2 regions of the Bacillus sp. 0209A genome follow, and region 1 is predicted to be linked to the other one. Evidence: a T-box and tRNA genes for the amino acid it is inferred to sense, from the RefSeq annotation. Region 1 holds a T-box; the other holds one or more tRNA genes.

The links. The T-box of region 1 lies ahead of tyrS (tyrosine--tRNA ligase). A T-box ahead of a tRNA ligase gene usually reads a tRNA of that ligase, here a tRNA-Tyr.
Region 2: it has a tRNA-Tyr gene. The T-box ahead of tyrS (tyrosine--tRNA ligase) is inferred to sense a tRNA for this amino acid. The anticodon was not compared.

The regions. Positions count from the first base shown of each region.
Region 1 is NZ_JBAIZV010000002.1:278,725-294,997, reverse strand. It holds gene V6D44_RS06695 (CidB/LrgB family autolysis modulator) at 1-453, shown strand, start outside; gene V6D44_RS06690 (MFS transporter) at 560-1,762, shown strand; gene V6D44_RS06685 (YwbE family protein) at 1,796-1,993, shown strand; gene V6D44_RS06680 (class I SAM-dependent rRNA methyltransferase) at 2,028-3,215, opposite strand; gene glxA (glyoxalase GlxA) at 3,337-3,717, shown strand; gene celB (PTS cellobiose transporter subunit IIC) at 3,769-5,103, opposite strand; gene V6D44_RS06665 (S8 family peptidase) at 5,331-7,268, shown strand; gene sacX (SacY negative regulator SacX) at 7,721-9,100, shown strand; gene sacY (transcription antiterminator SacY) at 9,155-9,997, shown strand; gene V6D44_RS06650 (glycosyltransferase family 8 protein) at 10,048-10,908, opposite strand; gene V6D44_RS06645 (YwaF family protein) at 11,019-11,732, opposite strand; gene ywaE (tyrZ transcriptional regulator YwaE) at 11,883-12,398, shown strand; T-box leader at 12,393-12,605, shown strand; gene tyrS (tyrosine--tRNA ligase) at 12,647-13,888, shown strand; gene V6D44_RS06630 (M28 family metallopeptidase) at 14,043-15,410, shown strand; gene ywaC (GTP pyrophosphokinase YwaC) at 15,436-16,068, opposite strand; gene V6D44_RS06620 (1,4-dihydroxy-2-naphthoate polyprenyltransferase) at 16,212-16,273, opposite strand, start outside.
Region 2 is NZ_JBAIZV010000008.1:45,736-62,008, reverse strand. It holds gene murQ (N-acetylmuramic acid 6-phosphate etherase) at 1-592, opposite strand, end outside; gene V6D44_RS19965 (GNAT family N-acetyltransferase) at 701-1,183, opposite strand; gene V6D44_RS19960 (DUF523 domain-containing protein) at 1,196-1,651, opposite strand; tRNA gene V6D44_RS19955 (tRNA-Glu) at 1,832-1,906, shown strand; tRNA gene V6D44_RS19950 (tRNA-Val) at 1,910-1,985, shown strand; tRNA gene V6D44_RS19945 (tRNA-Thr) at 1,990-2,062, shown strand; tRNA gene V6D44_RS19940 (tRNA-Tyr) at 2,080-2,164, shown strand; tRNA gene V6D44_RS19935 (tRNA-Gln) at 2,169-2,240, shown strand; gene sigW (RNA polymerase sigma factor SigW) at 2,469-3,032, shown strand; gene rsiW (anti-sigma-W factor RsiW) at 3,046-3,672, shown strand; gene cdaA (diadenylate cyclase CdaA) at 3,836-4,657, shown strand; gene cdaR (CdaA regulatory protein CdaR) at 4,650-6,092, shown strand; gene glmM (phosphoglucosamine mutase) at 6,111-7,457, shown strand; gene glmS (glutamine--fructose-6-phosphate transaminase (isomerizing)) at 7,888-9,690, shown strand; gene V6D44_RS19900 (undecaprenyl-diphosphatase) at 10,023-10,646, shown strand; gene V6D44_RS19895 (NADH dehydrogenase subunit 5) at 11,734-13,242, shown strand; gene V6D44_RS19890 (DUF2309 domain-containing protein) at 13,257-15,875, shown strand; gene V6D44_RS19885 (carbonic anhydrase) at 15,937-16,273, shown strand, end outside.

The DNA of each region.
Region 1 (16,273 bases):
CTATATAAATATTTCCCTGTTTTGAAGAAATACGCAGTGGAAATTATTTTGAACGTAGCCGTCGGCTCATGCATCGCGATTATTTCAACTGCTCTTATTGCGAAATGGCTTCACCTCGGCACCGGCTTAATTGACAGCCTCGTCCCGAGATCAGTGACAACGCCGATCGCTATGAACGTATCTGAAATGATCGGCGGAATGCCTGCCGTCACAGCCGTGTTTGTGATTTTGACCGCTTTGTTAGGCACAGTAATTGGCCCAATGGTCATCCGCTATTTCCGTATTGATAACGAAATCGCGCGGGGCGTGCTGCTCGGCACAAGCGCACATGGAGCGGGAACGTCAAAAGCATTTGAGCTCAGCTCTGTGTCCGGCACGATTTCCAGTGTGTCGATGATCTTAGCTGCGATTATGACGCTTTGCGCGGCGCCGTTTTTACTTTCATTTATGTAAGAAAAAACTGTCCTCTCGAGGGCAGTTTTTTTATGTGCTTCTCCTTATTGAAAAGCTGGCAGATTACAATATAATGTAATTTGTGGATACTAAAGGAGGCACCCCCATGCATAACTTGCAGGTGAGACGGCATTACGCCGCGTTAAAAGGATTTTATTTGTTTGCCTTTCTCGGCACGGGCAGCATGATCCCCTTACTCAGCATGTATTTAACGAAAGAACAGCATTTAAGCGGAGCACAGGTCGGCTTGATCATGTCACTCGGCCCGATTGTGATGATTTTCTTTCAGCCGTTTTGGGGCATGCTGAGCGACTATACGCAAAAAACGAAAAGCCTGCTGGCGGTTTGCACAGCAATCACAGGCATCATCGGATTAGGCTATATTGCATTTGACGGGTTTCCTCTTTTTATTTTAGTTGCGGCCTGTTTTGCAGTCTTTCAAAGCACGATTATTCCATTATCGGACAGCATTTCACTAAGGTACACTCAAGAAACAAACGGCAACTACGGCGGAATCCGCCTGTTTGGTTCTCTGGGCTTCGGCGTCGCCGTGTTTGTCATGGGACAGGTGACGAATCAGCTGTACCCCATTCACGTGATCTTTATTTTTGGCTGTGCCTTTCTCTGTATTGCCGCCATACTGGCCTCACAAATGCCGGGCCAGCAGAAGACAAAAACAAAGGTCAATATCCGCAAAGGATTCCGGGAGCTTATCAGCAACAAAACGTTCCTCATCTTTATGATCATCACCTTTACGACATTTGCTCCAAACTTAGCGAACAATACGTATTTCAGTCTTTTTCTGGACAAAAGCGGCGCGTCCCTTTCCGCTATCGGCATTTTATTTTTTATCGGCGTGATCTCGGAAATTCCATTTATGCGATTCGCCCAAACATTTATAGATAAAATGGGGCTGCTCAATGTCATTATGCTGTCAGGCGGGGTCTCATTATTCAGGTGGGCGCTCTATTTCACAGCGCCTTCATTATGGATCATTTATGCGACAGTCTTTCTTCAGGGAGTGGCCATCGGTTTATTTATCCCGGCGGCGCTTCAATACGTGAAAAAAATCACCCCAAGCCACGTTGAAGCGACGGCGTTAACCATGTACGCGGCCATCGGCAATGGATTCGGCAACTGGTTCTGTACATTTGCGGGCGGGTACATTTTTGACTACGTGTCCATCTTCGCAGTCTACCTGCTTTTTAGCATTCTGAGCATAGCAGGCTTTGGGCTGACATTCTATTTAATGAGGGCTGAAAAAAACAAAAATACACTTCATCAGCCGGCTGTTACTTTTAAACCATAATGACTATAATGAATAAAAGAAAGGATGAGCGCGATGAACGGGCAAGAGCGAAGAAGCATTTCGAAAGGTTTACAGGTGGATATTGTATTGAAAGAAGACCAAAAAACAGGAAAACTGACGAGAGGCACAGTGAAGGATATTTTGACGAAATCAAGCTATCACCCGCACGGCATTAAAGTCCGGCTTGAAGATGGCCGCATCGGCCGCGTCCAGCAGATCATTTCTACATAAAAAAAGCTGCTCCTGAACAGGGCAGCTTTTTGCTTTATTTTTTCTGCAGAAAGACCACTTTTAGATAGTTGCCTTCCGGAAACGCCGAAATCGTTTTGAAATCCTCCGGCAGCGTAAATTCCTCAATGATCGTGTAGCGTTCATTTGTTTCTTTAAAGGCGGCATCGATAAAGCCTTTGAATTTCTTCATGCCAAAGGCGCTGCTGTTTGTGGAAGCAACGATGACGCCCTTGTCAGCTGTGATAGCGATCGTTTCCTTCAGGAGGTTTTTATAATCCTTAGCCGCGCTAAAGGTGCGTTTTTTTGTGCGCGCAAAGGAAGGCGGGTCGAGAATAATCAGATCAAAACGCAGATTCTTTTTCGCCGCGTACGAAAAATAGTTAAAGACGTCCATCACTTTAATGTCGTGTGCCTCGTAATCGAGCTTGTTCACGCTGAATTGCTCGATCGTTTTGGCCATGCTCCGGTTTGCCACGTCCACGCTTGTTGTTTTCTCCGCTCCGCCAAGCGCAGCTGCCACGGAGAATGCCCCCGTATAAGAAAACGTGTTTAAGACGGTTTTTCCTTCTGCATAGCGGTCTCTGATCGCCTTGCGTACATGTCTTTGATCCAAAAAGATGCCTGTCATGGCGCCTTCATTCAGATCTACCGCATATTGAATGCCATTTTCCTGAATAATGATCGGGAATTCGCCTCTTTTCCCCTTCACGAAGTCATCATCTTCGACGTATTGCCCAGCCGTGTCGAAGCGTTTTTTCTCGTAAATCGCTTTATAATCCAGATCAAGCTCATCCAAAGCGGAAATCAGCATATCTTTAAAGGCGTAAATGCCTTTGCTGTACCATTGAACCAGCAGATACCCGCCATAATAGTCGATGGTGACGCCGCCGATGCCGTCACCCTCACCATTGAACATACGGAAAGCTGTTGTGTCTTGAGCCGCGAAAAGTTTGGCGCGCGCTTCGATCGCTTTAGTTAATTTGCTGAGAAAAAATGCTTGGTCTATCTGTTCTTGTTTATTGCGGGTAAGCGTCCAGCCGACCCCTTTGTTTTGCAGGCCGTAATAACCCCGCGCGAGAAACTCGCCGCTCTCTGACACGATATCAACGAGGTCTCCTTCTTTCACGTGCCCCGCACTCCCTGCGAGAGCTTCCTTATCGATGAGCGGATAGCCTTTTTTGATTTTTGCAGCATGTGCTTTCTTTAGAGTGAGTAGCTTCATATCTGTTCGTCCTCTTTCTGTTTGCTTTCTCTTATCGTACCACAAAACGCCAAGATGTCTGCATTGACAGAAAGGAAAGGTTTTTCTACGATAGACAAAAAGAGTTACGAGGAGGAGCAGCATGGCAAAACGAATTGACCATACAGGCATTATGGTAAGGGATATCAACGCGTCCATCACATTTTATGAAGAGGTTCTCGGCATGAAATTGAAGGATCGCATCACTCACACGAACGGTATAATCGAGCTTGCTTTTCTTGGCTTTGAAGACGGGCCGGAAACAGAAATCGAACTGATTCAAGGCTACAGCAGCGAGCTTCCCGCCGAAGGAAAAGTGCACCACATTGCCCTGCTGACGGATGACATCGCGGCTGAATATACAAAAGCGGAAAGAATGAACGCGAAATTTATCGACGAAGAGATCACAACACTTCCAAACGGATACCGTTATTTCTATATCGAAGGTCCTGACGGTGAGTGGATTGAGTTCTTTCAGCGGTAAGAAAAAAGCAGCATAACGCTGCTTTTTTTCGTTAATTAAATGCTTACATAATCACAAAACATTCTTATCCACAGCTACACCCGCACTCTCTTCCCGCCATTTTTGATGGTCCCATATTCTGAAAAACGGATAGTAGATCGCACAGGTGATCACAAGATTCACCAGCTGCATAACGGCTCCGGACACTTTTCCGCCAGTCGCCAGATAGCCTGATATGAGCGGCGGCATCGTCCATGGCACGGCGATTCCCGCCGGCCTTGCCACCAGTCCGGTGCTCATGCCGATATAAGTTGTTGTAATCGTGAGGAGCGGCGCGATGATGAATGGAACGATGAGGAGCGGGTTCATGACAATCGGCATGCCGAAAATGATCGGCTCGTTGATATTAAATAGCGCAGGACCAATCCCCAATCGGCCCAGCTGCTTCATTTGTTTGCTCCGGGAGCGTACCAGCATTGTCAGGACAAGCGCCAGCGTCGCTCCGCTTCCGCCGACATTAATCCAAATTTGAAAAAACTGGGCCGTAAAAATACTCGGCATCGCCTCTCCCGCTTGGAACGCGAGACGGTTGGCATCCATCGCGCCATACCAAATCGGCGCCATAATTCCGCCAATGATGGAAGCTCCGTGAATCCCGCACGACCACAGCAACATCTGCACAAATTCAGCGATCAGGCTTCCGCCGAGACTGCCTCCAAGGATGGAAAGCGGTGTGCCAAGCAAGTCTCCAACGACATTGTGCAGGCTCTGAAAAGGCGTCATTTCAATCAGAAGACGCGCCAGCCACACGAGAAACACAATGATAAATCCGGGAATCAGCGCGACAAATGATTTGCTTACCGCCGGCGGCACGCCGTCTGGCATTTTGAAGACGATATTTTTTTGAATAATGTACCGGTAAATTTCAGTCGAAAACAAAGCGATCAGCATAGCGACAAACAAACCCTTGCTGCCAAGCAATGTAATCGGAATTCCGCCCCCAACAAAGATGGATTCCGTTGATCCATCCGGCGTAAATGGCACCTCAAACGGCGTTGCCAACAGAAATGCGGCAATTGATATCGCGCCGGCCGACAGCGCATCTACACCATAGCTTTCCGCAAGACGATAGGCGATTCCAAAAGCGGCGATCATCGCCATAATATCAAATGAAGCATTAACGGGATAACCGAGCTTATCCGCCCACTGATCTCCAAACACACTCGCCATGAAATCAGCATAACCGGGAATCGGCAGGCTCGTTAAAATCAAAAAGACAGACCCGATAATAATCAGCGGCATGGTCAGGATAATGCCGTCACGCAAAGCGCTGAGATGCCGCTGCCCGGCAATTTTCCCAGCGACAGGCATGATTTTTTCTTCCATCACCCGAGTGAATGCGCTCATCTGAAAAGCCCCCTTTTTGCATTGCTTTGTAAACAACCTTCGCAATGTTTTCTTTATCTTATTTTGAAAACGCTTACAAATTCATTTGGAAAATTTCCTCTTCCTGCGGAAAAAACCTGCGTTCTGCTCTACAGTCCTGTCAATGAAAAAATTTTTCCTCCTAACTATTAAACTCTCTTTTTTCTCCGATATATATATCAAACATCATAGAAAGAAGGAGATGAATCATGCAAAACGTGTCGTGCAAGCTTGTCATATCAGTCACTCTGTTTTTCAGTTTTCTCGCCATAGGCCCTTTCGCGCATGCGCAAAACAGCAGCGGGAAAGAAGTTATTGTGGTTTATAAAAATAAGGCCGGCAAGGAAACCGTCCTTGACAGCGATGCAGAGGTTGAACAGCAGTATAAGCATCTTCCCGCGGTAGCGGTCACAGCTGATCAGGAGACAGTGAAAGAATTAAAACAGGATCCTGATATTTTGTATGTCGAAAACAATGTCTCATTCACCGCAGCAGGCAGCACAGATTTCAAAGTGCTGACAGACGACACTGAGGACACTGAAAATTTTGAACAATGGAACCTTGAACCCATTCAAGTGAAACAGGCTTGGAAAGCAGGACTGACTGGCAAAGGTGTCAAAATCGCAGTTATTGACAGCGGGATCTCTCCCCACGAAGACCTGTCGATTGCCGGCGGGTTTTCAGCTGCCAGTTACACCTCTTCTTACAAAGATGATAACGGCCACGGAACACATGTCGCTGGGATTATCGGAGCCAAGCATAACGGCTACGGAATTAACGGCATCGCACCGGAAGCTCAAATATACGCGGTTAAAGCGCTTGATCAGAACGGTTCGGGGGATCTTCAAAGCCTTCTCCAAGGAATCGACTGGTCGATCACACACGGGATGGACATCGTCAATATGAGCCTTGGCACGACCTCAGACAGCCAAATCCTTCATAACGCCGTGGACAAAGCATATGAACAAGGCATTCTGCTCGTTGCCGCCAGCGGTAACGACGGGAACGGCAAACCAGTGAACTATCCGGCGGCATACAGCAGTGTCGTTGCCGTTTCAGCGACAAACGAAAAGAATCAGCTTGCCGGATTCTCAACTACCGGAGATGAAGTTGAATTTTCAGCGCCGGGAACCAACATCACGAGCACTTACTTACATCAATACTATGCGACAGGAAGCGGAACTTCCCAAGCGACACCGCACGCCGCTGCCATGTTTGCTTTGTTACTGCAACGTAATCCTGCCGAGACAAACGTGCAGCTGCGCGCAGAAATGAAAAAAAATATCATTGATCTTGGAACCACAGGCCGCGATCAGCATTTTGGCTATGGGATGATCCAGTATAAAGCGCAGAAAGCAGATTCTGCATACGCTGAGGCAGAGCAAGCGGTGAAAAAAGCGGAACAAACAAAAACACAAACAGATATCGACAAAGCGAGAAAACTCGTCAGCCAGCTGCCGAATTCTAACGCCAAAACGGCCCTGCAAAAAAGACTGGATAAAGTACAGTCATTCAGAAATGTAAAAGATGCGAAAGACAAAGTCGTAAAAGCTCAAAAATATAAAACTCAGCAAACCGTTGATACAGCACAAGCTGCCATTAACAAGCTGCCAAACGGAACAGACAAAAAGAACCTGCAAAAACGCTTAAACCAAGTAAAACGCTATATCGCATCAAAGCAGGCGAAAGAGAAAGTGGCGAAAGCGGAAAAAAGCAAAAAGAAAACAGATGTTAACAGCGCACAATCAGCAGTCAGCAAGCTGCCGGCAGGTTCAGAAAAAACGTCCCTGCAGAAGCGCCTTGCCAAAGTAAAAAGCACCAATTTGAAAACGGCGAAGCAATCCGTATCTGCAGCAGAAAAGAAATCAACTCATGCCAATGCGGCAAAAGCACAATCAGCCGTCAATCAGCTTCAATCAGGCAAGGACAAAACGTCATTGCAAAAACGGTTAGACAAAGTGAAGAAAAAAGCGGCCGCAGCCGAAGTGAAAAAAGTTGAAACTGCCAAAGCAAAAGTGAAGAAAGCGGAAAAAGCCAAAACGAAAAAAGCAAAGACATCCGCTCAGTCTGCAGTGAATCAATTACAAAAATCCAATGAAAAAACAAAGCTGCAAAAACGGTTAAATGCCGTCAAACCGAAAAAGTAACCAAAAAGCCTTTAAGACTTGTATTCTAGGTTTTAAAGGTTTTTTCCATTGCAAGAACATCACACACAACCATTTTCCCATACACCGCGCAGGCTTTTCCTACTATTGCTATCCAGCCATGAACAGCATAAAATGTACGTTATTACAGTTATCGCCACATATGGAGGGATTGTGACTGGTCAGCAGGCAAGACCCAATGATGTAAAGGGAGTATTAGTGCCTAATAAACAGGGCATTTTTTACCCTTCTTTTCGTGTTGGGCTCATAACGGCGCCATGGACAACCCCTATTCCTATTTTCATGCTCCGTCACCGACGCGGGCATTTTTTGTTGTCCCTGCTCATTTTGTCATTTTGAGCCGGTATTTCTCACTTTTTTCATTTTGATTGTCAACTTTTCATTTGATACGATGAACAAGCCGACTTTTCTGCAGCAAAGGAGGTTTTGATTGCTTGCAAAAAGAGATTGCAAAAGAATTATTTCTCCTCACAGGAGGAAAAAGCAATATTATCAGCATCAGCCATTGTACGACCCGTCTTCGTTTTGAGGTAAAAGACGAGACGAAAATCGATATACATGCCATTGAACATCTACAAGGTGTGCAGGGCACCTTTTTCCGATATGGGTTATTCCAGATTATCTTCGGAGCAGGCGTCGTCAACAAAATATATAAAGAAGTCGTTCAAGTGTGGGAGGCCGCGCCTTCTGAGGAGCCTGTTCAACAGAAAAAGGCCAGCCGGAAGCTGACCCCTGTCGCAGCATTCGCGAAAACGCTGTCCGATATTTTTGTGCCGATTATCCCGGCAATCACAGCAAGCGGCCTGCTCATGGGGCTGATTGGCATGATTAAGGTGTTTCACTGGTTTGCAGCCGGCAGCCCTTGGATCAAAATGCTCGACCTCGTGTCCAGCACAGCCTTTATTTTGCTGCCGATTTTGGTTGGCTTCAGTGCCGCACGGCAATTTGGCAGCAATCCCTATTTAGGGGCAGTGTTAGCAGGGCTCTTGACGCATCCCGATCTTCTGGACCCGTCTATGCTCGGCAGCAAAACCCCTGCTTCCTTAGACATATGGGGGCTTCATATTCCAATGATGGGCTATCAAGGCTCCATTATCCCGATTCTTCTTTCCGTTTATGTCATGAGCAGAATTGAGAAGCTACTAAAATGGATTGTGCCGAAGTCGCTTGATGTCATCATCATTCCTTTTATTACAGTCATGGTGACAGGATGCCTCGCACTGATTGTCATGAATCCCGCCGCTTCCATCATCGGCCAGATCATGACACAGTCGATTGTCTATATTTATGATCACGCCGGCATTGCCGCAGGTGCCCTATTCGGCGGCATCTACTCCACTGTCGTTCTATCTGGCTTGCATCATAGCTTTTATGCGATTGAAGCAACGCTGCTTGCTGACCCGCATGTCGGTGTGAACTTTTTAGTGCCGATATGGTCGATGGCGAATGTGGCCCAAGGCGGAGCGGGACTTGCGGTCTTTTTCAAAACGAAACAATCAAGCCTGAAAAAAATTGCGCTCCCCGCTGCCCTCACCGCGTTTTTAGGCATAGTGGAGCCCATTGTGTTCGGGGTAAATGTCAAACTGATCCGTCCCTTTATCGGAGCTGCCATCGGCGGCGCTATTGGCGGAGCATACGTGGTTGCGGTACATGTCGTGTCGAATTCCTACGGGCTGACAGGCATTCCGATGATTTCAATCGTGCTGCCGTTCGGCGCCGCCAATTTTGTTCATTATATGATCGGTTTTTTGATCGCGGCCGTCTCTGCTTTTATAGCTACATTGTTTCTCGGGTTTAAAGAAGAGACAGAATAACTGGATTTATTCGTTTTCATTCATAAAACGGGGGATGAAAGGACAAAAAAAGCTATGAAAATTAAAAGAATCTTAAATCATAATGCTATCGTCGTAAAGGATCAAAGTGAAGAGAAGATTCTCTTAGGTGCAGGAATTGCGTTCGACAAAAAGAAAAATGATATTGTCGATCCGTCAAAAATAGAAAAAACCTTTGTCAGAAAAGACACAGCTGACTATAAGCAGTTCGAAGAGATTTTAGAAACATTGCCGGAAGACCATATTCAGATTTCCGAGCAAATTATCTCCCATGCCGAAAAAGAGCTGAACATTAAAATCAACGAGCGCATACACGTCGCTTTTTCAGACCATCTTTCCTTTGCGATCGAACGCCTGAGCAATGGAATGGTGATCAAAAATCCGCTGCTGAATGAAATCAAAGTCCTTTATCCCAAGGAATTTCAGATCGGCTTGTGGGCCAGAGCGCTGATTAAAGATAAACTGGGGATACACATTCCTGATGATGAAATCGGCAATATCGCCATGCATATCCACACAGCAAGAAACAATGCCGGTGATATGACACAGACGCTTGATATTACAACTATGATCCGTGATATCATTGAGATTATTGAAATTCAGCTATCAATCAATATTGTAGAAGATACCATTTCTTATGAGCGGCTTGTGACCCATCTCCGCTTTGCGATCCAGCATATAAAAGCGGGCGAATCCATTTACGAGCTGGACGCAGAAATGATCGACATTATTAAAGAGAAGTTTAAGGATGCATTCCTGTGTGCCCTAAGCATCGGTACATTTGTGAAGAAGGAATACGGCTTTGTGTTTCCTGAAAAAGAATTATGCTATATCGCCATGCATATTCAGCGATTTTACCAACGGTCAGTCGCACGCTGAGGCAAAATAAAAACGCTTTTGAGATCATCAAAAGCGTTTTTATATTCAGTTTATTGGTTGATCGCCGGATTGCTGATTGTATTCCACTTCGTATACGACATGTAATGGAAATACTGGTCGCGATACGGGTGTTTTGTATTGGAATTCCAAGGCTTTTCTCCGCCGCAGAAGTGGACAATGGCCGGGTTCTCTCTCGTTTCTCTATAAAGCTTCTGGCCTGACAGCGTCGCAGGCGTTTTTTGTTTTAATATGATATAAGTTTGAGCGTTCCAGCGCGGGTGAAGTTCATACCACTGATCATACAAGATCGCATTCAGCGCATCTTGGTCGTGAAGCACAAGAAAGTCTTCAGACGGGTTTTCATTGATAAAGTTGATGACTTTTTCAGTGATGTTTTGCTTTCTCCAAGAATCAAAATCAATAATCATCATACCTGAGTTAAAATACTTCCCTGTATCACTGACGTTCATTTCTTTCAGGCGTTCATGCTGCCCCGCATCCTCAACTGCAGCGACCGTATATGGCGCAATATCCAAATCCCACAGTTTCGAAATATCTTCCAGAATAATTGCATCACAATCGATATAAATCATTCGTTTGATACTCTCATCCTTAATTAAGTCAGGAATTGAGATGCGGTAATACGCCGCTTTTGTAATATGGCTGCTTTCCACCGCATGTTCATACATGTTGGCATCCACTTCTAAAAATTCAATCGGCACGCCGAATTTCAATGTGGTTTCTTCCAGCCTTTTTTTGTTATCAGGCTCGATTCCTCCATCAATCACATATAGCTTTACTTCTCTGTTCTGGTCCATATTTGTCAATAAAGAAACGAACATTCCACCTAAATGACGAGCATAATTATCATCAGCGCATGACACGATATGCATAATTTCATCTTTCTTCAATGGTATTCATCTCCCTTTGTGTTGTACAAGTTACATTCCCGATTTCAGAAAATTAAACACTATTCATCAATACTTTTTTAGACAGAATGTGCTATACAACAAAAAAGGCGTCATGTTTTAAACCTGCGATAAAGCCAATAAAGAATGTAAAAGCATGCGATCGTAATGGCTTCAGCCGAGGCGATATACCACGGCCACGGCCCGAGAACATCCAAAAGAGAAGAGCCCCCCGGTTTTTTCGTCAAATACATATAATTCGCGCCAAGCCAGCGATCAAGCAAATAAATGCAGACCCCGTACACATTGACAATGAGGACGGTCACCCACAAAGAACGCTGTCTGAGCCTGTACGTCCCAATTACCGTCATCAGCAGGCAGGAGAGAAACACAGATCCGTGCGAAATAAAAAAGAGGATATATCGGATATGCGGAAAAGAAAACATACCGAGATCAGGAGTGGCAAGAGCCTGAATCGAACTGCCGATGCCGACAAAGTATAAAAATACAAACAGCTTCCTGCTTTTGGTCACCAGCATAATGGCCGACAAATACACCGACAGGTCACTAAGCTGGAGAGGCAATGAAGTCCGCACCGACCACCTGCCCGCGGCGATCATCCATATTTGATAACCGATTTGCGAGCCAAGCAGCAGAAACACAAACAAATAGCGCAAAAACTGGCTGAGTTTAGGCCGCTTGACCGTCTGGCGGAACAAAAACAACAGAATGGCCAAGACGGCGATCACTGCTAATGTCACCACATGCTCTGCTGAAAAAAGGTGAAACGGATCATGTTTATAGACGGCTTGAACATATTTTTGCAAGATGGCACCCCCGTTTGCGAGTTTTTGTTTATTTTGGTGTTGTGGGGGCCTTTTTTATTCAACCGATATATAGGCTTGAAGTTCAAATCGGTCTCTGTTACAATTCATTTCATAGCTAATGATTCTGATAATTTAAGGCAGGCCTAAAAAATGGAACGTTCCTATCAACATCAGCAGCTTCGGAAAGAAGAACATGACACACTTTCTAAGCTTAAACAAATGCCCGTTGAGTCACTCAACCTGGAAGCCATATCGATTGCGACGAACCTGTATCGGTCTGCGCAAAAGCTCCGTGTCAAAATGGAGACTGAGGTTCTTTCTTCCTATAGCCTTTCTTGGACCGCTTTCTCCATCCTTTATGATCTATGGGTATGGGGGGCGCTCGAAACGAGAAAAATTGCTGAGCTGTCAGGCATTTCAACAGCTACAGCAAGCAACGTGATCAAAACGCTCGAAAGAAAGAATTTTTGCAGCAAAAGCATCGACACAAGAGATCGACGGCTCGTGTTTGTCTCCATCACCGATTCCGGAAAACAAGCGATCGAAGAGCTCTACCCGGAGTTTCACAAAGGGGAAACAGAGCTCATTGCGGGTATGACGAAGAACGAACAGAAAACATTGACAGAGCTGCTTAGAAAGGTAGCTGACAATCTTCATACAACATAAGCTTTGACGGGAATCCAGTAGCGTTTTGTCTCCCTGTTTCAGAGAGCCGGCGGAAGGTGCGAGCCGGCGCACAGGCAACCGTGAATTACCTCCCCGAGCTTTCTTTGTGAACCTTAGTAGCAAAGAACGGGAAACCGTTATTCGAATGAGCGGAAGACGATGTCTTCAACCAGGGTGGTACCGCGTGCATTGAGCCACGTCCCTTTTCGGGATGGGCTCTTTTTTGTGTTTCTAAAAAAGGAGGAAGAATCATGAAAACATTTGAGCAGCTCACAGCAGCACAGCAAAAAGAAGTCGAAAGACAGCTTCAGCTATACATGACTGGCGCCCATGAGGTCATACCGCCGGAGGAATTAAAGGCCAAGCTCGTCAAATCCGTTTTCACAGGCACACCGCTTAAAATTAAGCTCGGATTAGATCCGTCTGCACCGGATGTACATTTGGGCCATACAGTTGTGTTAAACAAGCTTCGCCAATTTCAAGAAAACGGCCACATTGTCCAGCTGTTAATAGGGGATTTCACAGGAAAAATCGGTGATCCGACCGGAAAATCGGCAGCCAGAAAGCAGCTGACTGATGAAGAAGTTCAGCACAACGCCAAAACATACTTTGAGCAATTCGGGAAAGTTCTGGATCCAGAAAAAATCGAGCTTCACTACAACTCGAAATGGCTGAAAACATTGAATCTGGAAGATGTCATTGAATTGGCAGGCAAAATAACGGTAGCCCGCCTGATGGAACGCGACGATTTTGAAGAACGAATTGCCATGCAAAAACCGATCTCGCTTCATGAATTCTTTTACCCGTTGATGCAGGGATACGATTCCGTCGTTCTCGAAAGCGATATTGAATTAGGCGGGACAGACCAGCATTTCAATGTGCTGATGGGGCGGCATTTCCAAGAACGATACAACAAAGAAAAACAAGTCGTCATCCTTATGCCGCTTTTGGAAGGCTTAGACGGGGTTGAAAAAATGTCGAAGTCAAAAAATAACTACATCGGCATTGATGAACATCCAAATGACATGTACGGAAAAACGATGTCACTGCCCGACAGCCTGATGAAAAAGTACATCCAATTGGCAACGGACTTAGAGCTTGAGGAGAAAAAACAGCTCGTGAAAGACCTAGAAAACGGCGCCGTTCATCCGCGGGATGCCAAAATGCTTTTAGCCAAAACAATCGTCCGAATGTATCACGGAGCCGAAGCGGCTGAAGCTGCCGAACACTCGTTTAAAACAGTCTTTCAGGAAAACAGCCTGCCTGATGATATTCCGGCTGTCCAATGGGAAGGTGAGAAAACATTATCGATTGTCGATCTGCTGGTCACATTAGAGCTCCTCTCTTCGAAGAGCGAGGCACGCCGCATGATTCAAAACGGCGGTGTCCGAATTGACGGAGAGAAAATAACAGATATTCACGCCAATGCGGAGATAAAGGAGAATATGATCATCCAAGTCGGCAAACGCAAGTTTTTAAAACTCCAATAGATTGATATCCCAAAACGCTTATGACCCTTCATTCATAAGCGTTTTTTTACAGGTATTAAGCACTGTCTTTTCAAAAACGCTCTCCTTTTTGCAGGAAATTCCCTTAGCATCCCGAAATATTCCCCATCCATACATTAGGGGAGGTTTCTTTTTGATGAGAAAACTTTTAACTGTCATGACGATGGCCGTTTTAACTGCCGGTACGATTCTCATGCCGGCACAGAGTGTCACCCCTGCCGCCCGCGCTGTTCAAATATCAGATAACGAGCGGGAGCTTCCATTTCACGCAAAGCGTGCGTACTCAACCATTTCTCAGCTTAGTGAAACAATTGGCCCCAGAATAGCCGGAACTGCCGCTGAAAAAAAGAGTGCCCTTTTGATCGCTTCATCCTTGAGAAAATTAAAGTTTGATGTGAAGGTTCAACGATTCGGTATTCCTGACCGGCTTGAGGGAACGCTTTCTTCAGAAGGACACGATATTCTTCTCCGAGCGGCATCCGGCTCAGCCCCTACAGAAGAAAAAGGGCTGACAGCTCCGCTTTACAATGCCGGATTGGGCTATCCAAAGGACTTCACCGCTGACGCCAAGGGCAAAATCGCTTTGATTTCCAGAGGAGACCTTACATTTTACGAGAAAGCGAAAAATGCCCAAACCGCCGGAGCCAAGGCTGTCATCATTTATAACAACAAAGAAAGCCTCGTGCCTGTGACGCCAAACCTGTCAGGCAATGAAGTCGGCATTCCCGTCGTCGGAATTAAAAAAGAAGACGGCGAAACCCTTACCCAGCAAAAAGAAGCAACCTTAAACCTAAAAGCAATCACAAACCAGACCTCCCAGAACATCATCGGGATCAAAAAACCAAAGAACATCAAAGATCCAGAGATCGTCTACGTGACGGCCCATTACGACAGTGTTCCTTTTTCCCCCGGGGCAAATGACAACGGCTCAGGAACCTCTGTCATGCTGGAAATGGCGCGCGTCTTAAAAAGCCTTCCTTCCGACAAAGAAATCCGCTTTATCGCTTTCGGCGCTGAAGAACTTGGCCTGCTCGGCTCATCATATTATGTAGATCATCTATCGGAAAAAGAGTTGAAACGAAGTGAAGTGAACTTCAACTTAGACATGGTCGGCACAAGCTGGGAGAATGCGTCTGAGCTGTATGTCAACACATTGGACGGCCAATCTAACGCTGTTTGGGAATCCAGCCAGACGGCCGCTGAAAACATTGGGTTTGACAGCCTGTCTCTGACACAGGGAGGATCGTCTGATCATGTGCCGTTCCACGAAGCCGGCATTGATTCAGCCAACTTTATTTGGGGAGATCCGGAAACCGAAGAAGTTGAGCCGTGGTATCACACCCCTGAAGACTCGATCGAACATGTCAGCAAAGAACGCCTTCAGCAGGCCGGCGATCTTGTGACAAACGCTGTCTATCAGGCTGTGAAAAAAGAGAAGAAAGCGAAAACCATTAAGAAACAAATGAAGGCGAAAGCCCCTGACATTTATGAAGATATTCAATAAAAAAGACGGCACTTTGCCGTCTTTTCTAATCCACTTCTTTCTTAATCCCCAGCATTTTCTCATCTAAATAATGGGCGATCTCCGCGGCTTCCTTCAGCTCATCTGTTAATGGCTTAGGAACGTCATTGTTCAATTTATAGTAAATTTTATGCTCAAGACTCGCCCAAAAATCCATCGCGATCGTCCGAATTTGAATTTCCGCTTTGACGTATTCCACACGGTTCGTTAAATTCACAGGCATCTCAATGATTAAATGCAGGCTTCGGTAGCCGTTCGGTTTTGGCGTCTGGATATAATCCTTTACCTTTATGATTCGCAGGTCATCATGCTGCTTTAAGACATTCACGACATTATAAATATCCGAAATAAAGGAGCAAATGATGCGAACACCGGCAATGTCGTGGATGTGCTCTTTCATTTCCTTCGTCGTAATCTCGCAGCCCTTTCTCATTAACTTATTCACGATGCTTTCAAAGCTTTTGACACGGGATTTCGTATGTTCAATCGGGTTGTGTCCGTGAATGAGGTTATATTCCTGGCTGATAATTGAGAACTTTGTATCCAGAGCATCAAGCGCAAATTTATAAACTAATAATTCATTTTTCCAATCTTCCATTACCATTTTTAAATCGTCCATATGTGTTACAGATAAATCCATTTTCGTCATCTCCTTTAACGGATCTTTATCCGCTGTCCATGTACTAGACGGCCCTGCTTCCAGTATGGTTCTATGAATTTTTTTACAAAATGCGGTCGAATGTAACAAAAAAAGACCGCACGAAAAACAAGCGGTCTTTCTTTTTACCGGAAGTAACTGATCAATAACCCGATCGAGAGCAGGAATCCGAAAAATGTATTCGTTT
Region 2 (16,273 bases), on a different contig from region 1:
GTGTTGATCCTGTAATGGCCTCAGGGCCAACAACAACCTCAATGCTGTGATCCGCTTCCTTGCTGATGGCGGAATTTTCATTGCAGGTAAGGGCGATGGCGTGTGCTCCTACTTTACGGGCGTATGTGAGGGCGCCTGCGGCATAAGGTGTGCGGCCGCTTGCTGCAATGGCAATGACTGTGTCGTTTGACGTAAGCTGTATGTTTTTTAAATCTTCGGCTCCTGCTTCTTCACTGTCTTCAATGCCCTCTGCTGCTTGCAAAAATGCTTTGGGGCCTCCAGCCATAATTCCGATGACCTGATCCGGGCTTACGCTGTAGGTGGGAGGACATTCAACAGCATCCATGACACCGAGTCTGCCGCTTGTGCCGGCGCCTGTGTATATGAGCCGGCCACCATTTTGAAACGAGTTGTATGCGCAGTCTACAGCTGTTTTGATATCAGGGAGAACCTGCTGAACGGCGGCAGCGACTTTCAAATCTTCGTTGTTGATCATCTTGAGGATGCCGAGAGTGTTTGTTTTGTGGATTTCCGCTGTTTGGCTATTGCGTGATTCTGTTGTAAGCCGGTGAAGGTTTAATAGTTCTGACATGAGGATGCCCCCTGTTTTAAAATGATGTATCTTACTATTCAGTATATTCACTTCCGTTATGATATTTCAACTGGGTTTTATATTTTTGAAATTTTATTTCACCCGAGACTATAGGAAATAATGAAGAATCAGCTGTTCTCCAAGCGGCCCGATTTTTCGCCGTCCTTTATCTAGGAACCCGCTTTTCATATAAAGGTGTTTTGCGCGTGTGTTTAGGTGATTGACGGCCAAAATGATTTCATCGCACCATGGAAAATAACTGCTCACAAACGAGGGAAGCTGAAGCATTGCTTTTTTTGCATAGCCTTTTCCATGATGTACAGCGTTTAAAGACAGGGAGCTGAGCAGTAAAGCAAATGGATTGCTAGTATAGGGAGCAAGCGTTTCTTTTGATGTATGTAAAATGAAAAAGCCGACTGGCAGATTGTCATTTAAGATGACAGCCGGATACCGGTCCTGTATGCCTAAGGCCTGAGTCAGCACCTCTTTGGGGAGAGAGGTAAAGCGCTTGTCATCGTTGTTTAGGGTAAATGATTGAAGTTCCGGCGAATGTTCAGGTTTATAGAAGGATAAAGAAATGTCTTGAGTCATGGGGTGCCCTCCTTACAATATGTCGTCTAACTGGTTTTCTGAAATGACACGGCAGCCCGCTTGTTTTAGCAGTGCGGCGGTCACTCCGCTGCCGGCGATTTTTTTGCCAGTGAATGTGCCGTTATAAATGAAATTGCTTCCGCACGATGGACTGTTTTCTTTCAATATGACAGCGGATGCATTGATTGCTTTTGCGTAAGCTAATGTTTTAGCGGCGCCTTTCATATATAACTCTGTTACATCTTCTCCTGAGGCTGTCACGATTTTAGCGGTTCCATTGAGAACATCCTCGCCGGTGCCTCCGATGATTTCTGCAGGCTCACGGGGAGTGGAAAAGCCGCCGAGAAGCTCAGGACAAGCCATGACTGCTTTATTTTCATCGATGAGTTTTCTGATTTTCTCTGATGCGGCGTGAGAGCCGTTGTATCTGCATTCAATGCCTCCAAGGCAAGAACTGACTAGAATCATATTGGTTTCTCCTCTCTTGCTTCGCTTGTCTCTATCATAAAATAAATGACTAATGTTGGGAGGCTTTTTCAGTTAAAAAAGGAGTTAAAAAGTTTGAAAATAAAAAATTTAATTTTTCTCTTTACAAACAGGGGGTAACCTGTATATAATAACTTTTGTCAGCTCGACGAGAACACAAACGGCCCGTTGGTCAAGCGGTTAAGACACCGCCCTTTCACGGCGGTAACACGGGTTCGAATCCCGTACGGGTCACCATTTGGAGGATTAGCTCAGCTGGGAGAGCATCTGCCTTACAAGCAGAGGGTCGGCGGTTCGAGCCCGTCATCCTCCACCATCTTGCCGGTGTAGCTCAATTGGTAGAGCAACTGACTTGTAATCAGTAGGTTGGGGGTTCAAGTCCTCTTGCCGGCACTGTCTTTGCAAAATACGGAGGGGTAGCGAAGTGGCTAAACGCGGCGGACTGTAAATCCGCTCCCTCAGGGTTCGGCAGTTCGAATCTGCCCCCCTCCACCATTATTGGGCTATAGCCAAGCGGTAAGGCAACGGACTTTGACTCCGTCATGCGTTGGTTCGAATCCAGCTAGCCCAGTCACAGACACCTTTGACCAAAAGGTGTCTTTTTTATTTTGTGAAAATCATTCCAACTTCTAACTATTCAGTCTGTATAATAATTTTAAAAATATGTTAAGGTAGTTTATTCACGAATTACCATCTACACCCTGCCAAAAATTTGTTAAACTTATTTTATAAAAAATTGAAACCTTTTAAAACGAAGCTCGTATACATACAGACCGGTGAAGGCAGAGGTTAGATAAATATGGAAATGATGATTAAAAAGAGAATTAAGCAAGTCAAAAAAGGCGACCAAAATGCATTTGCGGACATCGTAGATATTTACAAGGATAAAATTTATCAGCTTTGCTACCGTATGCTTGGCAATGTGCATGAGGCAGAGGATATTGCACAGGAGGCTTTCATCAGGGCGTACGTTAATATCGACAGTTTTGATATTAACCGGAAATTTTCAACTTGGCTTTATCGAATCGCGACCAATTTGACTATTGACCGCATTCGCAAAAAGAAGCCGGATTATTACCTCGATGCAGAGGTGGCTGGTACGGAAGGCTTGACCATGTATTCGCAAATCGCCGCAGACGGAGTTTTGCCAGAAGATGAAGTAGTGTCGCTGGAGCTCTCAAACACGATTCAGCAGAAAATTTTAAAGCTTCCTGACAAATACAGAACAGTTATCGTATTAAAGTATATTGACGAACTCTCATTAATTGAAATCGGCGAGATTCTAAACATTCCTGTGGGGACTGTGAAAACGCGGATTCACAGAGGCAGAGAGGCTCTTCGAAAACAATTAAGGGATCTTTAAGTGGGGTGATGAAATGAGCTGTCCTGAACAAATTGTGCAGCTTATGCATATGCATCTTGATGGAGATATCCTTCCAAAAGATGAACACGTATTAAATGAACATCTTGAGACATGCGAGAAATGCAGAAAGCATTTTTATGAGATGGAAAAATCTATAGCACTCGTCCGGAGCACATCGCATGTCGAAGCCCCCGCGGATTTTACCGCTAATGTCATGGCTAAATTGCCTAAGGAGAAGAAAAGAGCTTCTGTGAAAAGGTGGTTCAGAACCCATCCTGTTATCGCAGCTGCTGCGGTATTCATCATTTTGATGGGCGGAGGTTTTTTAAACAGCTGGCATAATGACCACAACTTCAGCGTGTCTAAGCAGCCGAATCTTGTGGTGCAGAACCATACTGTGATCGTGCCTGAAGGTGAGACGGTCAAAGGTGATGTCACTGTCAAAAACGGCAAGCTGATTATTAAAGGCAAAATAGACGGGGATGTAACCGTCGTAAATGGCGAAAAGTATATGGCCTCTGCTGGACAAGTCACCGGTCAGATTGAAGAAATCAATCAATTATTTGACTGGACATGGTATAAATTGAAGTCTGCGGGGAAAAGTGTACTCAATGCATTAAAACCGAACGAAAAAGAGTAAAGCGTGTCAGTTGCTTTGCTCTTTTTTTTTACGGGCTGTAAGAGCTGGCGCATTTCACTTGCCGAATCGAAATGTGGTATAATGGGCTCGCTATGTTAAGTACATATGCGTAACACGTAAAACACAAAAATACGAAATGACTGAAATCTTGGAGGACGAGGAAATGGCTTTTGAGGATATCCCTTTTTTGCAGTACCTCGGCAATGCCGTTGATATTCTCCTTGTTTGGTATGTGATATATAAACTTATTATGGTCATACGTGGCACGAAAGCGGTTCAGCTGTTAAAAGGAATTGTCGTGATCGTGCTTGTCCGTATGGCCAGCCAATATTTGGGCCTCGGCACGCTTCAATGGCTGATGGACCAAGCAATAACATGGGGATTTTTAGCAATTATTATTATTTTTCAGCCTGAGCTGAGAAGAGCGCTTGAACAGCTTGGCCGGGGCCGCTTTTTCTCAAGAAGCGGCACGCCTGTGGAGGAAGCGCAGCAGAAAACGATTGAGGCAATCACAAAAGCGATCAATTATATGGCGAAACGCCGTATAGGCGCCCTGTTGACCATTGAGCGGGACACTGGAATGGGCGATTATATTGAGACAGGCATACCATTGAATGCCAAAGTCAGCTCTGAGCTGCTGATCAATATTTTTATCCCGAACACCCCGCTTCATGACGGTGCTGTGATTATGAAGAATAATGAAATTGCCGCTGCCGCCTGCTATCTGCCGCTTTCGGAAAGCCCGTTTATTTCAAAAGAACTGGGTACGCGGCACAGAGCGGCTGTCGGTATCAGTGAAGTGACAGACAGTTTGACGATTATTGTGTCTGAAGAGACCGGCGGCGTCAGTGTGGCAAAGAACGGCGACCTTCACAGAGAGCTGACCGAAGAAGCGCTGAAAGAAATGCTTGAAGCCGAGTTTAAGAAAAACACCAAAGACACTTCTTCTAACCGCTGGTATTGGAGGGGCAAGAAAAATGGATAAATTCTTAAACAATCGCTGGGCTGTGAAAATTATTGCTCTGCTTTTCGCGCTCTTGCTTTATGTGGCGGTCAACAGCAATCAAGCACCGACTCCGAAAAAACCGGGTGAATCTTTCTTTCCGACATCAACAATTGATGAGGCAACACTGACCGACATTCCGGTCAAAGCGTATTACGATGATGAAAACTACGTCGTGACGGGTGTTCCGCAAACGGTTAATGTCACGATAAAAGGCTCGACAAGTGCCGTGAAAAAGGCTAGACAGACCAAGAATTTTGAAATATATGCCGACATGGAAAATTTAAAAACCGGCACACATAAGGTTGAGCTAAAGGCCAAAAACGTGTCGGATGGGCTGACAATCTCAATCAATCCGTCTGTTACGACAGTTACGATTCAAGAACGGATGACCAAAAGCTTTCCCGTAGAAGTGGAGTACTACAATAAAAGCAAGATGAAAAAAGGCTATTCTCCGGAGCAGCCGATTGTCAGTCCGAAAAATGTGCAGATTACCGGATCTAAAGATGTGATTGATCATATTTCTCTTGTGAAAGCTTCAGTGAACCTGGAAAACGCAGATGAAACGATTGAAAAAGAGGCAAAAGTGACTGTCTATGATAAGGACGGAAACGCGCTTCCTGTGGACGTGGAGCCCTCGGTCATCAAGATTACCGTTCCGGTGACAAGCCCAAGTAAAAAAGTACCCTTTAAAATTGAACGGACAGGAAGCCTTCCTGACGGTGTCAGTATAGCGAATATTGAATCCAGCCCCAGTGAGGTAACGGTTTACGGCTCGCAGGATGTGTTGGATTCTCTTGAATTTATAGACGGCGTCAGCTTAGATTTAAGCAAAATTAACAAGGATTCCGATATCGAGGCAGATATTCCGCTTCCTGACGGCGTCAAAAAAATCTCGCCGTCAAAGGTGACTTTGCATATAGAAGTAGATAGTGAAGCGGATCAGAAGTTTGAGAATGTCTCTATTAAGACTGTAGGGCTGAGCAGCTCGCAAAACATTGAATTTCTAGATCCTGATTCGCAAGCGATAGACGTGACGGCTAAAGGCTCTCCCAGCAATATAAAAAAACTGGAAAAATCAGATATTGAATTGTATGTGAATGTTTCAGATTTAGATGACGGGGAGCATAGCGTGAAGCTTGAAGTAAACGGGCCTCAAAATGTAACCTGGTCCTTGGGACAGAAAAACGCCAAAATCAAGCTGACGTCTAAAAAAAGCAATACATCAACTAATGACAACAGCAGCAATACATCAGGGAACCAGGATGACACAGGTCAACAAACGAATGATCAAAAGAACAACCAGCAAGATACAACGAAAAACAGCAATGATCAAAAACAAGACGAACATAAAGATCAAAACCAAGATCAGGATGAGGACGAATCTACTTCTGGTTCACAATCATCATCAGAATAAAAAAGGAGCGATTATAAAATGGGCAAGTATTTTGGAACAGATGGTGTAAGAGGTGTCGCCAATAGTGAGCTTACACCTGAGCTGGCCTTTAAAGTCGGACGTTTCGGCGGATATGTGCTGACAAAAGACAAACAACGTCCAAAAGTGCTGATAGGCCGCGATACACGGATCTCCGGCCATATGCTGGAGGGAGCCCTTGTCGCCGGACTTTTATCCATTGGCGCAGAAGTCATGCGTCTGGGTGTCATTTCTACACCTGGTGTATCTTATTTAACAAAAGCGATGGATGCAGAGGCAGGCGTCATGATTTCTGCCTCTCACAACCCAGTGCAGGATAACGGCATCAAGTTTTTCGGGGGAGACGGATTTAAGCTTTCCGACGAACAGGAGGCTGAAATTGAACGACTGATGGACGAACCGGAGGATAAGCTGCCAAGACCGGTCGGAGCCGATCTCGGGCTTGTAAATGATTATTTTGAAGGCGGCCAAAAATATCTGCAATTTTTAAAACAGACAGCTGATGAAGATTTCACAGGCATTCATGTGGCGCTCGACTGTGCTCATGGCGCAACATCGTCCTTGGCGACACACCTGTTTGCTGATTTAGATGCAGATGTTTCAACAATGGGCACTTCCCCGAACGGGTTAAACATTAATGACGGCGTTGGATCGACACATCCAGAAGCGCTCAGCGCGTTTGTCAAAGAGAAAAACGCCGATCTCGGCCTTGCGTTCGACGGTGACGGCGACCGCCTGATTGCGGTCGATGAAAAAGGAAATATCGTTGACGGCGACCAAATCATGTACATATGCTCAAAATACCTGAAATCAGAGGGCCGCTTAAAGGATGATACAGTCGTTTCAACCGTGATGAGCAATCTCGGCTTCTATAAGGCGCTCGAAAAAGAAGGCATCAACAGCGTTCAGACAGCTGTCGGCGACCGTTACGTAGTAGAAGCGATGAAACATGACGGCTACAATGTCGGAGGTGAGCAGTCAGGACATCTTATTTTCCTTGATTACAACACGACAGGGGACGGATTGTTGTCTGCTATTATGCTGATGAACACATTGAAAGCGACAGGGAAGCCGCTGTCAGAGCTTGCAGCTGAAATGCAGAAGTTCCCGCAGCTGTTAGTCAATGTGAGAGTAACTGATAAATATAAAGTCGAAGAAAATGAAAAAGTAAAAGCTGTTATTTCTGAAGTTGAAAAAGAAATGAACGGCGACGGCCGGATTTTGGTGCGCCCTTCAGGCACTGAACCGCTCGTCCGTGTTATGGCTGAAGCGAAAACGAAAGAGCTGTGCGATGAATACGTAAATCGCATTGCTGAAGTTGTGCGGTCAGAAATGGGATTGGAGTAACGAAGCCTATCATCAGAGAGCGAACAAGACAAGCGAGGTTTACATATGATAATGGTGAGACATGCGGCAAAGTTGTTTAAAAAACAATTGACCGTGCATGGCACATGCTGTAAAATCAAGCTTGTCTTGTTCTTATTTTCTCTGAGGAAGAAAAGATGGGATTATTGCTTCACCTATAATTATAGCGCCCGGACTAAGCGCCCGAAAAAAGGCTTAGTTGACGAGGATGGAGGTTATCGAATTTTCGGCGGATGCCTCCCGGCTGATTATGCAGATCACAGCCGTAAGGATTTCTTCAAACCAAGGAGGCGACTCCTTGCACAAAGAGAAATCACATGATCTTCCAAAAACATGTAGGAGGGGACGATTGAAAGTCCCCTTGAAATTCGACTTTCTTCGTCTCCTTTTACAATCTTAGGAGGAAGAAATTATGTGTGGAATCGTAGGTTATATCGGTCAGCTTGATGCGAAGGAAATTTTACTGAAAGGGTTAGAAAAGCTTGAGTACCGCGGATATGACTCTGCGGGTATCGCTGTTGCCAACGAACAGGGGATTCATGTGTTCAAAGAAAAAGGACGCATTGCTGATCTTCGTGAAGTTGTGGATGCCAATGCAGAGGCGAAGGCCGGAATTGGCCATACTCGCTGGGCAACACACGGCGAACCAAGCTATCTGAACGCTCACCCGCATCAAAGCGCACTGGGCCGCTTTACACTTGTTCATAACGGTGTGATCGAGAACTATGTTCAGCTGAAACAAGAGTATTTGCAAGATGTAGAGCTCAAAAGTGACACCGATACAGAGGTAGTTGTTCAAGTAATCGAGCAATTTGTCAACGGAGGACTTGAAACAGAAGAAGCGTTCCGCAAAACACTTACACTGTTAAAAGGCTCTTATGCAATTGCTTTATTCGACAACGAAAACAGAGAAACGATTTTTGTAGCGAAAAACAAAAGCCCTCTATTAGTCGGTCTTGGAGATACATTCAACGTCGTAGCATCTGATGCGATGGCAATGCTTCAAGTGACCAATGAATACGTAGAGCTGATGGATAAAGAAATGGTCATCGTCACTGATGATCAAGTTGTCATCAAAAACCTTGATGGTGACGTGATTTCCCGTGCTTCTTATATCGCTGAGCTGGATGCCAGTGATATCGAAAAAGGCACATACCCTCACTACATGTTGAAAGAAACTGATGAGCAGCCTGTTGTCATGCGCAAAATCATCCAAACGTATCAAGATGAACACGGCAAGCTGTCTGTGCCTGGCGATATCGCTGCCGCTGTAGCGGAAGCGGACCGCATCTATATCATTGGCTGCGGAACAAGCTACCATGCAGGACTTGTCGGTAAACAATATATTGAAATGTGGGCAAGTGTGCCGGTTGAAGTGCATGTAGCGAGTGAATTCTCTTACAACATGCCGCTCCTGTCTAAGAAACCGCTCTTCATTTTCCTTTCTCAAAGCGGAGAAACAGCAGACAGCCGCGCGGTACTTGTTCAAGTCAAAGCGCTCGGACATAAAGCTCTGACAATCACAAACGTACCGGGATCAACGCTTTCTCGTGAAGCTGATTACACATTGCTGCTTCATGCAGGCCCTGAAATCGCTGTTGCGTCAACGAAAGCATACACTGCACAAATCGCAGTTCTTGCGGTTCTTGCATCTGTAGCTGCAGACAAAAACGGCATTGATATCGGATTTGACCTCGTCAAAGAACTTGGTATCGCTGCAAACGCAATGGAAGCCCTTTGCGACCAGAAAGACGAAATGGAAATGATCGCACGTGAATACTTGACTGTATCCAGAAACGCTTTCTTCATCGGACGCGGCCTTGACTACTTCGTATGTGTCGAAGGCGCACTGAAGCTGAAAGAGATTTCTTACATCCAGGCTGAAGGTTTTGCCGGCGGAGAGCTGAAGCACGGCACGATTGCTTTGATCGAACAAGGTACACCAGTATTCGCACTGGCGACACAAGAGCACGTAAACCTAAGCATCCGCGGAAACGTCAAAGAAGTTGCCGCTCGCGGAGCAAACACATGCATCATCTCACTGAAAGGCCTAGACGATGCGGATGACAGATTCGTACTGCCGGAAGTAAACCCAGCGCTTGCTCCATTGGTTTCTGTTGTTCCATTGCAGCTGATCGCTTACTATGCTGCACTGCATCGCGGCTGTGATGTTGATAAGCCTCGTAACCTTGCGAAGAGTGTTACTGTGGAGTAAAATGTTTAACCCCTTTGGTTGTTTTGTGGCTTTGAAATAAAGTCGCGATTTTTGTAAAAAGATGTGATGTTTAAAATAAAGTTACGACGTTTATAAAAATGTTACGACGCTTTTTCCCTTAGATAATTTTTGTCTAAGGGTATTTTTCTATTTTAACTAAAGAGGCAGGTAACTAAAAGTTATAAGGGGATTCCAATTGATTTTGGGTCCCCTTTTTACATAAATGATGTGACACCAATCTTACAAAAATGTAACTTTAATCTCAAATAATGTAATTTGATTCGATGGCAGGTCATCTAATTTTCTTTTACTATGTTCTAAAAAGAGATTGGATGGTGTTGGGTTTGGATATTTCAGAAGTTAATATATCACTGTTTAGACTAGTTAATGACTTAGGAAAAGAACATCCCTTTTTGAATCCTGTATTTAGTTTTATTGCTGAATATATGGTTTTTTTACTTGCACTAAGTGTTCTTTTTATTTGGTTTACAAGAGATACGGATAATAGAATTATGATTCTTTGTGCATCTATCGCTTTCATTTGTGCCTTTACGATAGGGAAGGTTGCAGGGGTATTTCACTCGAATTATCAACCTTTTGTTGAATTGGGAGAGGTTAATAAACTGATACATAAAGAAAAAGACAATTCTTTTCCAAGTGACCATACAATTTTATTCTTCTCATATTGTATTTCATTCTGGCTCTTTAAAAGAGGCTGGTCAATTTTATGGGTATTGTTAGCTGTTCTTGTGGGAGTCTCCCGTATATGGGTTGGGGTTCATTATCCTTTTGATGTTTTAGCAGGAGTATTAATAAGCCTAGCAGTTTCAACTTTTATATATTTAACATTCCCTAAACTAAATGTTACTCAAACTACCATAAAAATTTATGAAAAATGTGAAAACATACTTCTTTATCGCTTCAAAAGAAAGGAAAACAAGTCAAAAAACCTTTAGATTTATTCAACAATCGGGTGCTAATGTTCAAAAAATCGCAACCTAAAATGATCAAACTCTTTTATAAAGATTCCATCTGTATTCAAAACTGTAGAATCCATTTTGATCTATCTTTTTTTCTAAATGGATTCTTTAAATTTGCCGTACACTGAAGGTTCATGTGTTATTTTTGATCAACCTTTATTTCACAGCTACAGTTTTAGCCAAAGGGGTTTTTTGTTTTAAAGATGGCTATGTTTAGTTTTACAAATATTTAAGATTGCCAAAGAATATGAAAATATAAAGAAGGTATTTTCAGGGAAAGTGACATCTACGGAGAAATTGGGGAATTCTAGCGATAACAATATCCACAGCAGCTAGTTCAACCGATTTAAACACGGTAAATTTTTGGTCGTTAGGGCTGTTGAAAATAAAGTAGGAACCAGTATTCATTTATAGTTGCTAATTGAACTCAGTTATTTACTAAACAAGAAAATGATTATAAAATTTTTCTTGTATTTAAAAAAATTAAAGTGATAGATATCATAAGCCTTGGATAAAGATTCAGGATGTATATTTAAAGGGAAAGCAAGATTTCATACTTCATTCTCCGTATTCCAACATCTTGACAATGTTTAAAATTTAGCATATCTTATACGTAACGTAATAATCGGTGCAGATGTTTATTTTCGCCATTCTAAATTATTAGGCCTTTAGCATTCTTTTGATATTTAATTTAAATCTTGACTGGATGAAAAAGTATTCTAATATTAAAAAGGAAAAGTAACATAAATCGATTTATTTTATAATCAAGGGACTAAATGAAAGTTTTAACGATGATTCCTTTAGAAGGAAGTTAAAATATAGCTTAAAGCTAAATGACCAATAATAAGGTAGCTCTTCAAAAAACTTCACTGAAGTTAGTTGAAGTGAAGCCGACAATTTTCAAGATTCAATGATCTAAAATTATCATTGAAATTTTGAAGTTGTCGGTTTTTTTATTGGAAAAAAATAGAGATGAATAAAAATTGTAATAAATGATAGAAAAATATGATCTGACTTAAAGGTCTTTTGAACAATAATGACATTTAAAAAGGGAGAAGTTAGAATGTTAGTTTCGTCATCATTATTAACATTATTTTTTATGATGCTTATTGCATCTGGGATAAGCGGACTATTGTTTTTACATCCACGCGTACCCTTGAGCTTTATTCGCATTCATATTGGTATTTTGGCTTTACCACCGTTGGTATCCTTAGTCATTCTTGCCAATGGCAGTGTGAATGGAAATGTGGGCCCTTGGTACTTAGATTCCTTAGCTTGGTTAATGGCTTTCTTTGTTTTAGCAATTGGCCTAATCATTCAGCGTTTTTCTGTACGTTACTTAATGGGGGATCGATCTTATCGAAAATATTTTGCGCTTTTTACTTTCACTACAGGTGCTGCTTCAATTGCATGGTTAAGTGGTGATCTCCGCCTGATAGTTGTTTTTTGGGGAGCAACTCTTGTCGGTTTAACCTTACTTATCAGGTTAAACAGTGCATGGCAAGTGGCTAGTGAAGCAGCCAAGGTTTCTGGCCGCTTATTTTTGTTAAGTTGGTTTTCTTTGTTTTTCGCGATGATTTGGCTTTTTCAAGTCACAGGCCAATGGCAGTTATCATTGGTTTTAACAAATGAAAGTTTAGCTCAACTGGGGGGATGGGAGAGAACAGGGATTAATCTATTGATTGTATTAGCAGTGATCATTCCCGCAGCTCAATGGCCATTCCAAAGATGGTTAATTGAGTCTATTGTTGCTCCAACTCCTGTTTCTGCGATTATGCACGCAGGTTTAGTCAATGCAGGCGGGATTATACTAGCCCGGTTTTCACCTCTATTTAATGGTGGTATAGCTTCGATTATTTTACTTATGCTTGCTGGGATCTCTGTATTGATTGGAACTGGCATTAGTTTAGTCCAGGTTGACTATAAACGCCAGTTAGTAGGCTCCACGATTGGACAAATGGGGTTTATGCTCATTCAGTGTGCATTAGGTGCGTATGTAGCAGCCATTATTCATCTTATTTTACATGGTTTATTCAAAGCTACGTTGTTTTTACAAGCTGGTTCAGCGGTACGGTCTCATGAAGTATCGGCTGGCGTTAATATAGGAACATCCTATTTATGGATCATGGGTGGTCGGATTTTATCCTTAGTTATAGGGGTTTCTTTTTGGCTCACGGCTCCTGATGAGGGGTATCAATTCATTAGTGCGCTAATCTTAGGGTGGTCATTGTCCGTTTCTTGGACTCAGCTCGTAGCTTTTGGAGAGGGAAGACTTGGCCGAATTGTTGGCATAACATTTTTAGGAGGAGCAGCTCTCGTATATTTTATCATTCATAGCCTCTTCTATGAGTGGTTGCATACAATCGCTTTTCAAAGTGTTCAGCCTCCAATGTCAGCTGTGATCATTGTCGTATGTCTCTTACTATTTGGCAGTGCTTTAGGTACGTGGGTTGCTCGTCATCGTTCTTCCGTTTTCTTCGCAGTACTCTATCTTTGGTTAGTGCGATTAGGTGAAGCAAAACCAAAGACAGTAGAGAGACATCCAGACTACCTTAAACAATATTTATCATAAGGAGGTCATCAATGATGGGCATTACATCTGTATTAACGAAAGAAAATGTAAAAAACAAAGATGTAGATCTTGATGTTCAAGAAAGTGATATTCACGTTTTAATTGAATCTGCCAGCCGAGTGATTGCGCCGCTTTGGCCTATTTCTACCTTTGCTGCACGCAATCCGTGGATGGGTCTCGAAAACCAACCTTTTGATCAGGTTGCAAGCTGGTTGAAAAATACCCGTGATGTTGATATATACCCTAGTGCGTCTTTGATCCATTCAGCAAAGAATAAAGGTGAGATTGATGAAGATTTTGTGGAAATGGGGCTGCAGAGTTGGTTGGATTCACATTCCTTTACTATCCCGCGGGACGCGGCAGAACGATTTTGTCGTGCTGGATTAAAATTAGATCCACTGCCTTCCGACCTTTTATCATCGCATAAGCTGGAGAAATTGGTGAATGAATGTAGTGGATTGGATCGTATCGAGAATATTTTTATGCAGCCAATAAGTTCATATATAGAGAATCAAGATGGTGAAAGGTTAATCAATATACTAGATCATCATGTCATTAAGTGGTGTAAATTATATCTTGATGACTCTCAAGCAGGTTGGACAATGCCCAATCGTGATGAAGGTTTTTATCGTTCTTGGCAGCATCTGATTCAATATGATCCAGCACTTAGTAAAAAGCAGCGTGAAAGATTAAAAGGCTGGCCGCAAGAAGCACACTTGGCTTTACAAGAAGTATTATTCGCACTAGAAATCCCCGAATCAGAAATCCAGAGCTATCTTGAAGGTCATTTACTTTCCTTACCTGGATGGGCAGGGATGATGCTTTGGCGCTCCCAACAATCGAGCCATGAACATGCACTTCTAACAGAATATTTAGCAGTTCGAATATTGATGGAGCGTGCCTTTGTAAAGCCTTATTTACCTTTGGCTAATCAACGACCTGAGAAAAAAATGTCGATTACGCCCCTTTTAGCAGCTTGGATCCATTGGGGGGACCTTGCAATAGAGGAATGGTCACAGATGTCGGCCGATGAACAAAACGAATATTTATCATTTGCCTACAGCTTTGATGAGAACCTTCGCAGGAAACTTTGGTTAGAAGCTTGGGAACAAACACACACAGATCGATTAAGTCAGAAGATCATCTCGAAACAACACGAAACCAACGGTAAAACATCGGCGTTAGCTCAATTAGCATTCTGCATCGATGTCCGATCAGAACCTTTTCGCCGTCAACTAGAAAAAGAAGGCCCGTTTGAAACGATTGGTATTGCCGGTTTCTTCGGGGTGCCGATTGCAACTTGTGAACTTGGCAGTAAACACAGTCATGCCTCCTTGCCGGTCATACTAAAACCGCAACATAAAATAAAAGAGTTCGTAGATGATGATGTACTCGAAAAATACAACCAACGCAAAAAGGCAGTTTATTCCGTAAGCCATACATTTAAAACGATGAAACAGAATGTGCTTACGAGCTTACTTCTGCCTGAGCTAAGTGGACCTTGGCTAAGTCTGCAAATGGTAGCGCGTAGCTTTGTACCAAGAAAAGCAGATCGTTTCATTCGTAATCTCCGTGAGACTTGGTTACGCAAACCTGATACAAAACTCTCGCTTCATCATGTTTATGACACAGAGGCAGAGATACCTGTTGGTTTTTCTGAAGAAGAAAGAGTGAACTTTGCTCGCCAAGCTCTAAAAATGATGGGGTTAACTGAGAATTTCGCACCATTAGTCGTGATTTGCGGGCATGGCAGTCAAAGCGCCAATAATCCTTATGCAGCAGCTCTTGACTGTGGTGCTTGCGGTGGAGCTGCCGGCGGATTCAATGCAAGAGTTTTAGCTGCTTTATGTAATCTTTCAGAGGTAAGAGAAGTTCTTTTAACTGAAGGAATTAAAATCCCTGAGGATACCGTTTTCGCAGCCGCTGAGCATAAAACAACAGTGGATGAATTACATTGGATTTATGTTCCTGAACTTTCCGAAGCTGCACAAGAAGCATTTGATCGTATCGAAGCTGTTATGCCGAAAGTGAGCCATAATGCAAATGCAGAACGTCTAGCCCAATTACCGAATTTCCAAAAGGAACTTAAAAATCCGAAGGCTGAGGCACACCGATTTGCGGAAGATTGGAGTGAGATACGTCCGGAATGGGGACTAGCTCGTAATGCCGCTTTTATCATCGGCCAACGTGAACTAACTAAGGATTGTGATTTGGAAGGAAGAGCCTTCCTTCATAATTATGAATGGAATCAGGATGAAAGCGGTGAACTCCTAGCAAATATTATTGCAGGGCCTGGAACTGTGGCCCAATGGATTAATTTACAATATTACGCATCAACGGTCGCACCTCATTATTATGGCAGCGGAAATAAGGCAACTCAAACCGTTACTGCAGGTCTCGGAGTTATGCAGGGGAATGCAAGTGACTTGTTAGCCGGACTGCCTTGGCAATCCGTCATGCAATCAGATCAAGAGGTTTATCATTCTCCTCTTCGTTTGCTGGTTGTCATCCAAGCTCCTAGAGATTATGTAGAACGGTTATTAAATAATGATTCAGTATTTCGAGAAAAAGTTCAAAATGGATGGATTCGACTGGCTAGTGTTGATCCAGATGGACGCTGGGAAAACTGGTAACTATTCATATGGATTCGTTACTCAATACAAAAATGATAAACATAAAGAAGAGGTGTGCTGTATGAATGTAAATAAAAAAGTATTATTTTTGACGGACATTGAAAACGGCTTGGAGCCTATTTTACAAGAAGTGACTAACACTCCAGCGGAAAATATGCTGACGATACAAAGCTATGGTGCCGTTATCTCACGTCCCTATGGAGAAATCATGAGGTCTGTTATCATTGCAATTTATCAGGAAGATGTTGAGGAGGTTTTTGTTGTAGGCACAAAAGATAAGAGGACTTCCCCAGGCAATGTACGAACTCAACTTGAAACAATGAAAGATAAAATACAAACATTGGATTATCTTTTTCAAAATTGCAAGCCTGAATTTTTTGGTGGTACAGTCGATGAAT